Regions from separate parts of the Streptomyces sp. B21-105 genome, predicted to be linked through region 3. Evidence: riboswitches for the same ligand, from Rfam matches in the RefSeq annotation. Region 3 holds a riboswitch; each other region holds the start of a gene.
What was found. Region 3 has a riboswitch for cobalamin ahead of QA802_RS39035 (ABC transporter substrate-binding protein). Riboswitches for the same ligand answer to the same signal wherever they lie in the genome.
Positions count from the first base shown of each region.

Region 1: another riboswitch for cobalamin. It lies ahead of QA802_RS27940 (ribonucleoside-diphosphate reductase subunit alpha); the one in region 3 lies ahead of QA802_RS39035 (ABC transporter substrate-binding protein).
Region 2: another riboswitch for cobalamin. It lies ahead of QA802_RS10710 (cobalamin biosynthesis protein); the one in region 3 lies ahead of QA802_RS39035 (ABC transporter substrate-binding protein).

Region 1 is NZ_JARUMJ010000001.1:6,155,330-6,158,595, forward strand. Features, by position in the region: gene QA802_RS27940 (ribonucleoside-diphosphate reductase subunit alpha) at 1-1,214, opposite strand, end outside; cobalamin riboswitch at 1,340-1,475, opposite strand; gene QA802_RS27945 (GNAT family N-acetyltransferase) at 1,528-2,034, opposite strand; gene QA802_RS27950 (NACHT domain-containing protein) at 2,233-3,266, shown strand, end outside.
Region 2 is NZ_JARUMJ010000001.1:2,371,714-2,374,979, forward strand. Features, by position in the region: gene QA802_RS10700 (inorganic phosphate transporter) at 1-415, shown strand, start outside; gene QA802_RS10705 (hypothetical protein) at 450-671, shown strand; cobalamin riboswitch at 915-1,053, shown strand; gene QA802_RS10710 (cobalamin biosynthesis protein) at 1,154-2,098, shown strand; gene QA802_RS10715 (cobyric acid synthase) at 2,095-3,266, shown strand, end outside.
Region 3 is NZ_JARUMJ010000001.1:8,728,574-8,731,839, forward strand. Features, by position in the region: gene QA802_RS39030 (FecCD family ABC transporter permease) at 1-398, opposite strand, end outside; gene QA802_RS39035 (ABC transporter substrate-binding protein) at 395-1,453, opposite strand; cobalamin riboswitch at 1,544-1,674, opposite strand; gene QA802_RS39040 (protein kinase domain-containing protein) at 2,059-3,266, shown strand, end outside.

The DNA of each region.
Region 1 (3,266 bases), 2.6 Mb from region 3:
GTGCGCATCATGCGGCCGTACAGGTCACGGGCCGGGATGGTCTTCTTCGCCAGGCCGTCCGCCTCGGCCTTGCGGTAGGCCGCGTCGAACTCGTCGCCCCACAGGTCGACCAGCTCGGGCACGTCGGCCGGGGAGAACAGCGACCACGGCTCGTCGGCGTTGACCCGGCGCATGAACTCGTCCGGGATCCAGTGCGCCAGGTTCAGGTTGTGCGTGCGCCGGGCGTCCTCACCGGTGTTGTCCCGCAGCTCCAGGAACTCCTCGATGTCGGAGTGCCAGGTCTCCAGGTAGACCGCCGCCGCGCCCTTGCGCCGGCCGCCCTGGTTCACGGCGGCGACGGAGGCGTCCAGGGTCTTGAGGAACGGCACGATGCCGTTGGAGTGCCCGTTGGTGCCGCGGATCAGCGAACCCCGGCTGCGGATGCGGGAGTACGACAGCCCGATGCCGCCGGCGTGCTTCGACAGCCGGGCCACCTGGTGGTAACGGTCGTAGATGGAGTCCAGCTCGTCCAGCGGGGAGTCGAGGAGGTAGCAGGACGACATCTGCGGGTGCCGGGTGCCGGAGTTGAAGAGCGTGGGGGAGGACGGCAGGTATTCCAGCCGGCTCATCAGCCGGTAGAGCGCGGCGACTTCGTCCAGGGCGCGCGCCGTGTTTCCCCCGGAGGGGGTGCCCCCATCCGCCAGACCGGCGGCGACGCGCAGCAGGAAGTGCTGGGGCGTCTCGACCACCTTGCGGGTGATCGGGTGCCGCAGGAGGTAGCGGCTGTGCAGGGTGCGCAGTCCGAAGTAGCCGAAGCGGTCGTCGGCGGCGGTGTCGATCAGCGCGTCGAGACGGGCCGCGTGGATGCGCGCGAACTCGGCGGTGCGGTCCGCGATCAGGCCCTCGCGGTGGCCGACGGCGACCGACGCGGTGAACGAGGTGACGCCCTGGGAGGCGGCCTCCGCGGCGATGGAGATCGTCAGCAGCCGGGCGGCCAGCTTCGAGTAGGCGGGGTCCTCGGCGATCAGGCCGGCGGCCGCCTCCGTGGCCAGCTCGCGCAGCTCCGCCTCGTCGGCCCGGGCGGACCGGCCGCGCAGCGCGGCGGCGGCGACCCGGCCGGGGTCGGCGTCGGGCAGGTCGGCGGTCAGCTCGGTCAGGGTACGCAGCAACGCGGTCCCGGGACCGTCGGTCTTCAGCTCGGTGACTGAGGCCGGTTCGGCTGGCGCGATGGTCACGTGGGGCTCTCCCTCGCTCGGCAGGGGGCCTGGCGCAGGGCAGGGGGCAGCACACGAGCGCGCGGGGGCGTCGCGTCCACCGGCCCACTCCACGAGGCCCGGACGTCAGGGCAACCCGGACCGGACGGCCGGGCGCGCTGTCGGCAGGACCTCGGACTGAACAGGCGTGCCCATATGGGTAGGGATGCACGCGAGTACACCGTTGCGGGACAGTTCCGGATTCGCACCGGATTCCCCTGCGGCGACAGCGAGCATGAGCATACATCTTGTGCTCACCCGTCACGCCACCCCCAGATGTTGTGTCGGGGCGGTTTCAGAGCGTCAACTGATAGGTGAGCAGAGTGAGGTCGTCCAGGTGCGGCACGGGATTCCAGTCCCGCTCGGGTGTGCGGACGAAACCGAGACGTTCGTAGATCCGGTGCGCGCTGTGCATACTGCGCTGACTCGACAGGACGACGGCCGTGCAGCCCCGGGTGCCCCGCGCCCGCTCGAGGCAGGCCCGCACCAGGGCCTCCCCGGCACCCCGGCCGCGCGCCGCGTGCGCGACCGCGAGCGCACGGATCTCGGCCTCACCGGGCCGCGCGATGTCGGCGACCGGGCCGGGACCGGCCACGAAGGTGACGCCGCCGAGGAGCCGGTCGCCGTCCATGGCCACCAGCACCTCGGCGGCGGCCGCCCGCGCGGCGACGTCCTTCAACACCGGCAGATACGGGTCCTCCTCGCCGTAGTCGAGGAGACCGTCCTGGAGGTAGGCCTGGGCGGTGAGTTCACCGAGGGCCCGGTACTCGCCGGGCGCGACCTGCCGTATCGCGATGTCCATGGCCCCGAGTCTGCCGGACGCCCGGGTTGCGGAGCGTACCGGGAGTGTTTCCATGGAAGTAGCCGCCGACGCCGCGCGAATCCTCCGCCCGCGAATCCTTTTTCGCGAGTCCTCTGCCGGCGAGTCCACTGCCTGCGAGTCCTCTGTCCGCGAGCCCTCCGTCCGGGGACCGCTCCCGGGACTCGGAAGGAGAACGGCATGACGAGGGTCGTCCGCCATCCGCCCGGCAAGGAGCGACCGCGCGACGCGCCGATGGCCACGCTGCCTTTCCGGCGGGCGGGAACCCGCCTGCGGCACGGGCTCGTCGGCCGCTGGCACTCCCTGACGATCCGTCGGGAGGCCCGCCGCGGCGTCGCCCGCCCCAAGAAGTGGCGCCGGTGGGTCTCCTACGCCAACGTCACCCGGGCGGTCTGGCTGGTCGCCGTGCTGGCGGTGCTCGCCTGGGTCGGGGAGGGCGTGTTCATCCTCGTCACGCACGACACGACCGGCTTCGAGAAGTGGCGGCAGAACAACCAGGGATTCGAGATCGTCTCCCGGTTCGTCGGTCCGGTCCTCGCCGCCTCGATCGCCGCCGCGCTCTTCCTGTTCTGGTGGTACCGCTGGACCAAGCGGCGTTACCTCACCAAGGCCCTGCGGGATCCCCGGGCCCTGGTGCCCACCGCCGGATACGACACCCGCGAGATCGTCGGCCGCGAGGACATCGCCCAGGTCATCGCCGAGCGGCTGCGGGAGCGCGACACCCGGCGGCCGTATCTGCTCGTCGGCGGCGTCGGCGCGGGGAAGACCGCCGTCCTCGTACGGCTCACCGAACTCCTGGCCCGCCAGCACGCCGTACCGGTGCCGATCAGGCTGCGCGACGCGACGGACGGCGCCGAGCTCAACTTCGAGCGACTGGCCAGGGAGCGGTTCGCCCAGGAGGCGCCCAAGGGGGTTCTGGCGCGCAGCAAGACCGACCGGGTGTGGCAGCAACTCCTCGCCGACGACAAACCGGTCGTCCTCGCCGACGGCCTGGAGGAGGCCCTGCTCGACGACGGCCGGCAGCAGAACCGGGACAACGTCATCCGCCAGGCCATCGAGCGCGCCCGCGAGGAGAAGCTGCCCCTGGTGATCGCCTCCCGGCCGCACAGCCCGCTGGAGACCACCTCCGCCGCGATCGTGATGCTCGAACCCCTCAGCGAGGAGGAGGCGCTGCGCTTCGTCGAGGCGGACGTGCCGGACACCGACGAGCGCCG
Region 2 (3,266 bases), 6.4 Mb from region 3:
CGGTGCGGTGATGGGCGCGGGGCTGGGCCGCAAGGGCGGCGTGGTCCGGTGGTCGACCGCGACCCGCATGTTCGTCGCCTGGGGTCTGACGCTCCCGGCCGCCGCCCTGGTGGGCGCGCTCGCCGAATCGGTCACCGGGCTCGGCGACTGGGGCACGGCCGTGGTCGCCGTCTTCCTGATCGCCTCCAGCGCGGCCATCTGGAAGATCTCCCGGCGTGAGGTCGTCGACGCGTCGAACGTCAACGAGACCGAGGAACCGGCCGGAGTGATCACCACGGCCATCGCCATGGTCGCCCCGCCGCCCACGGGCACGCCGGCCGCGGACGTCACGACGGACCTGACGGCCACCATCCCGGCGCCGCCCGCGTCGGCCGCGCCGCCCGCCCCTGCCGCTCCCCCTGCCGCGGCCGTCTGAGCCCGCGCCACCGGAACGAAGGAAGAGAACCGCCATGAAGATCGACTGGGCAGCCCTGGGCTCCGTGTTCGGCGTCAGCCTCGTGGTCACCGTGGGCCTCGTCACCCTGTTCACCCTCGGCGTCATGGGCCTGTCGCGCAGGGAACGCGCGGCGGCCGAGGGCGGCTCGGCCGCCCTCGCGGTGACGGGCGCGTACGCGTGCTTCGCCGCCTGCGCGGCAGCCGTGGCCTACGGCATCTCGCTGATCGTGGTCTGACGCGCCGTCGTCCGACGGGACGTGGGCCGACGGGACGTGGGCCGACGGGACGTGGACCTCAGGGGTGCGGGACGGATCGTCGTCCCGCACCCCGTTCCTGTTCCCGTTCCTGTTCCCGTTCCTGTGCTCGTCCGCGCACCCCGTTCCCGTACCCGCTCTCCGCACCCCGTTCGTGAACCCCGCCGGCCCCGCCGTGTGGGGTTCTGCACATCCTCCCCGCGCAGGTCAACAGCAAGTTGACGACTCTTCCGGGCCCGTGGTGGACTGCCCGGGCCATTACGGCGGCAGAAGAGGAAGCCGGTGCGAGTCCGGCGCGGTCCCGCCACTGTCACCGGGGAGCAGACCCCCGGGAGCCAGGAACTCTCGCCGCCGGTCTCGTCGAACCAGGGCGCGGACACCCTGAGTGAGGACCTCTGCCATGTGCGGCTGCCGACCGAGCGTCACCACCGAGCCGACCCCCGCCCCCACCACCGGCTGACCCGATGGGTGCCGAGCGCGTCCACGCGTACGGCGCCGCCGCCGGCCTGCTCGGCGACCTGCTCCTCGGCGATCCCCGCCGCGGGCACCCGGTCGCCGTGTTCGGGCGGGCCGCGGGCGCCGTCGAACGGCTGCTGTGGCGGGACCACCGGGGGTGGGGCGCCCTGCACACCGCCGTGTGCGCGGGCGGCGCCGTGGCCCTGGGGGCCGTCGCCTCGCGGGGCGCGCGCCGCTCTCCCGCCGCCTCCGTCGCCCTGACCGCCGCCGCCACCTGGGCCGTCGTCGGGGGCAGTTCGCTCGTGCGCGAGTCCCGAGCGATCGGGCGGGCCCTGGAGGCGGGGGACGTCGAGGCGGCCCGGGAACGGCTGCCGCATCTGTGCGGGCGGGATCCGCAGGCGCTGGACGCCGACGGGATCGCCCGGGCCGTCGTGGAGTCCGTCGCCGAGAACACCTCCGACGCCGTCGTCGGGGCGCTGGTGTGGGGCGCCGTGGGCGGTGTGCCGGGACTGGCCGGGTTCCGGGCCGTCAACACCCTGGACGCGATGGTCGGTCACCGCTCGCCGCGGTATCTGCGCTTCGGCTGGGCCGCCGCCCGGCTCGACGACCTCGCCGGGTGGCCCGGGGCGCGGCTGACCGCCGTGCTGGCCGCCGCCGCGGGCGACGATCCGCGCGGCGCGCTGCGGGCCTGGCGCGCCGACGCCCGCAAGCACCCGAGCCCCAACGCGGGCCCCGTGGAGGCTTCCTTCGCGGGCGCCCTCGGCGTGCGGCTGGGCGGGACCCTGGCGTACGGCGGCCGGGTCGAACACCGGCCGGTGCTCAACGGGGCGGCCGGACGGGCCGTCGCCGTGCCCGACATCGAACGCGCCGCGCGGCTCTCCCGCCGCGTCGGTCTGCTCGCGCTCGGCGTCACCGTCGCCGCGCGCCTCGTCGCGAAGGGACGTCAGTCATGAGCGGGGGGCTCCTCGTCGCCGGCACGACCTCCGACGCCGGCAAGAGCGTCGTCACCGCCGGGATCTGCCGGTGGCTGGTGCGACAGGGCGTCAAGGTCGCGCCGTTCAAGGCGCAGAACATGTCCCTCAACTCCTTCGTGACGCGGGAGGGCGCCGAGATCGGGCGGGCGCAGGCCATGCAGGCGCAGGCCTGCCGGGTGGAGCCGACCGCGCTGATGAACCCGGTGCTGCTCAAGCCGGGCGGGGAGCGCAGCAGCCAGGTCGTGCTGCTGGGCAGGCCGGTGGGCGAGATGAGCGCCCGTGGCTATCACGGTGGGCGCCAGCAGAGACTTCTCGGCACCGTTCTCGACTGTCTCGCCGAGTTGCGGGGCACGTATGACGCGGTGATCTGTGAGGGGGCGGGCAGTCCCGCCGAGATCAACCTGCGGCGGACCGACATCGTGAACATGGGGATCGCGCGGAGCGCGCGGCTGCCCGTGCTCGTCGTCGGCGACATCGACCGGGGCGGGGTCTTCGCGTCGTTCTTCGGCACGGTCGCCCTGCTGTCGCCCGAGGACCAGGAACTGGTCGCCGGGTTCCTGGTCAACAAGTTCCGCGGGGACGTCTCCCTGCTGGAGCCGGGCCTGGACATGCTGCACGGGCTCACCGGGCGGCGGACGTACGGGGTGCTGCCGTTCCGGCACGGGCTGGGGATCGACGAGGAGGACGGGCTGAGGGTGTCGCTGCGGGGGACCGTGCGGGAGTCGAACACCGCTCCGCCGGTCGGCGAGGACGTGCTGCGGGTCGCCGTCTGCGCGGTCCCGCTGATGTCCAACTTCACCGACGTGGACGCGCTGGCCGCCGAGCCCGGCGTCGTCGTGCGGTTCGTCGACCGGCCCGAGGAGCTGGCCGACGCCGACCTGGTCGTCGTACCGGGGACCCGGGGCACCGTGCGGGCACTGGAGTGGCTGCGCGAGCGCGGGCTGGCCGACGCGCTGGTGCGCCGGGCCGCCGAGCAGCGGCCCGTCCTCGGCGTCTGCGGGGGTTACCAGATCCTCGGCGAGCGGATCGAGGACGAGGTGGAGAGCCGGCTCGGCCGGGTCGAGGGGCTCGGACTGCTGCCCGTGCGGGTGCGGTTCGCCCCGGCGAAGACCCTGACCCGCCCGGTGGGCGAAGCCCTCGGCGAGTC
Region 3 (3,266 bases):
ACGACCACCACGACCGCGCCCGTCGAGGCGCCGGAGGAGATCCCGAGGACGAACGGGTCGGCGAGCGGGTTGCGCAGCAGGGACTGCATCACCGCGCCGCACACGGCGAGGCCCGCGCCGCACACCGCCGCCAGCAGGGTGCGCGGCAGCCGCAGATTCCACACGATGCCGTCCCTCAGCGGCGTCAACCCGGCCTCGCCGAAGCCGAGATGGGAGGCCACTGTCGACCACACGTCCCCGACGGCGATGTCCGCCGGGCCGATGGTGATCGCCATGGCGACGGACGCGCACAGCAGCACGAGGCCGGCCGCCCACAGCGGCCCGTGGCGCACCCTGTGGCGCGGCTCCCGTGCCGCCACCGCGGGCGCGGCGGCGGCCGCCGGGTCGGCGACAGTCATCCCGCGAGGCCGTACGCGCGCAGTGCCGCGGCCACCTTCTCCACGCCCTCGACCGTGCGCACGGTCGGGTTCATCGCCTGCCCGGACAGCAGCACGTACCGCTTCTTCCGCACGGCGGTCATGTTCCTGGTGACCGGATCGGACTCCAGGAACGCGATCTTCCTGGCCGCGGTCTCGGCCGTCTGCTGCTTACGGGTCAGATCGCCGATGACGAGGACGTCCGGGTCGCGGTCGGCGACCGTCTCCCAGTTGACCTGCGGCCACTCCTCCTCGGTGTCGTCGAAGACGTTCTTCGCACCGACTTCGCGGGTGATGACGCCGGGGGCGCCGCAGCAGCCGGCCAGGTAGGGGGACTGGGAGTTGGCGAACCAGTAGAGGAGGGTGACGTCCTTTGCGTCGAGTCCCGAAGCGGCCCTGCTCACCCGGGACTTCAGGTCGGCCACCAGGATCTCCCCCCGCTTCTCGACACCGAAGACCCGGGCCAGGTCGCGTACTTCGCCGTACACCGCGTCCATGGTGAGCGGCTCGGTGCGGACGCCGTCGCCGTCGCCGCTGTTGTCCTTGCCGGCGCAGTCGGCGGGGGAGAGATAGGCCGGCACCCCGAGCTTCTCGAACTGCTCGCGGGTGGCCACCCCGCCCTTGCCGAGCGTGGAGGCGAACGAGGCGGCCACGAAGTCGGGTTCGACGTCCAGGACCTTCTCGAAGGAGGGTGCGTTGTCGGCCAGCCGCGGCACCCGGGCGTTTGCCTTCTCCAGGCTCTCGGGCAGCGGTTCGGTCCAGGTGGCGGTGCCCGCCATCCGGTCGCCGAGCCCGAGGGAGAGCATGATCTCCGTCGTACCCTGGTTGAGGGAGACCGCCCGCCGCGGGGGCGTGTCGATCCGGACCCGCTGTCCGCAGTTGTCGAGCGTGACCGGATGGCCGGCCGCCTGCCCCCCGGCGGGACCGTCGGTGGCGGCCGAGGAGGCGGGGGAGGTGGCGGATCCGCCGCAGCCGGTCGACAGGAGGGCGCCTGCCAGGAACAGGACGGCAGAGCGGACGGGACGTGCGAACGGCACGGAGTTTCCTTCGTCGTCGAGGGCTCAAGCGCGAAGCCCGGTCGTACGGTGCGCTCCTCCGGCCGGTCTGCGGCACCGGAGGCCGCCAGCAGGTCTTCGGACTCGGGGTCACCCGGGCGAGGCGCCTTCCCGGAGCGCGCGCGTGCGCGCCCCAGTGGCCGAAAGCCCCGCCCGTCGCCCTTACCGCTGCGCGTCAGCTCCGGAGTCTCACCGGATTCCCTGACCCCTGCGCGCCCGGGGGCGCGCACGAGTACGACTGGCTTCGGCAAGCTACCACAGGCGTCGAGGGTCCTGACGGGGGTGACCTTCGACACATCGGAGGTCTCCGGGCCACTACGTGCTTTCATCGTGCACCTGTTGCTCAGCACGCACTGTTCCCGCAGGGAAAGCACGTGTCACCCGACCTTTGACATGGCGTCATATCGGCGTGAAAGGGCCGGAGTGCGGCCGGGTACTTACTTTCAGGTGCGTGGACCGGCATGCAATGACCCGCTCCCGAACCGCCGTTCGAGCGCCTAGTCTGTCGTCCGGACCCCCACCGGGCCTTCCCCCGCAGCGTGGGCGGGATCTTTGCCCGTCCCCACCGAGAACAGGCGGCCGAGGGCATGCAGTCACTGCGCCCAGAAGACCCCGAGCAGCTCGGGCCGTACCGGCTCGTGGCCCGGCTCGGCGCAGGCGGCATGGGCCGGGTCTATCTGGCACGGTCGTCGGCCGGCCGTGTCGTCGCGGTCAAGGTGATCCGTCCCGAGATGGCGGACGACAACAACTTCCGTATCCGCTTCCGGCGGGAGGTGGCGGCCGCGGCCGCAGTCGGCGGTGCCTACACGGCACACGTCGTCGACGCCGCACCGGACGACGAGACGCCCTGGCTCGCCACCGACCACGTACCCGGCCCCACCCTGGCCGAGGCGGTCGCCGCGCACGGGCCGCTGCCGGCGGAGACGGTCCTCGCACTGGGCGCGGGCATCGCCGAGGCGCTGATGGCGGTGCACGCCGAAGGGCTCGTGCACCGTGACCTCAAACCGTCCAACGTGCTGCTCGCGGCGGACGGCCCGCGGGTCATCGACTTCGGCATCGTGCGCGCCCGTGACGGCTATGAACTCACCGGTTCCGGCACCCTGTTCGGCTCCCTCGACTACATGTGCCCGGAGCAGGCAACCGGAGATCCGATGGGCCCCGAGGGCGACGTCTTCTGCCTCGGCTCGGTGCTCGCGTTCGCCGCGTCCGGACGCTCGCCGTTCGGCGGGGCGGTGGGCGCGGCGCTGCTCTACCAGGTGGCCCACGGGGCGCCCGACCTGAGTCTGGTGCCCGAACCGCTGGACAAGATCATCGGTCTGTGTCACGCCAAGGACCCCGTCCTGAGGATCCACCCCGACCGGCTCTCCGCGGCCTGCGCACCCGGCGGCGCCGAACAGGTGCTGACGGAGGGCTGGCTGCCGGCGCCCGTGGCCGCCATGGTCGACGCCCACCGGGCCGCCGTGCGGGACCTGGACCGCCTCGCCCCGCCGGCCGCGGATCCGCGGCCCGGGGCTGCCTTCGCGCCGCCCGCGCCGCCCGAGGGGCCCGTCGCCGAGCGGTCTGAGCTCACCGGCCAGTCGGCATACGGCGCCCCCGAAAGCGGCAGCAGCGACGGGAACAGCTACGGAAACGGCAACAGCTGCGGAAACGGGAACAGATACGGAAGCGGATACGGAAGCGGAGCCAGAAACGGCATCACCAGCAGAAACGAAGACCGAAACGGCTACGCAAACCGCAGCGGAAACCAGGGCGTCGCAAGCCGCGGTGAGGGCGCCACAGCCGTCGGCGGCGCGGA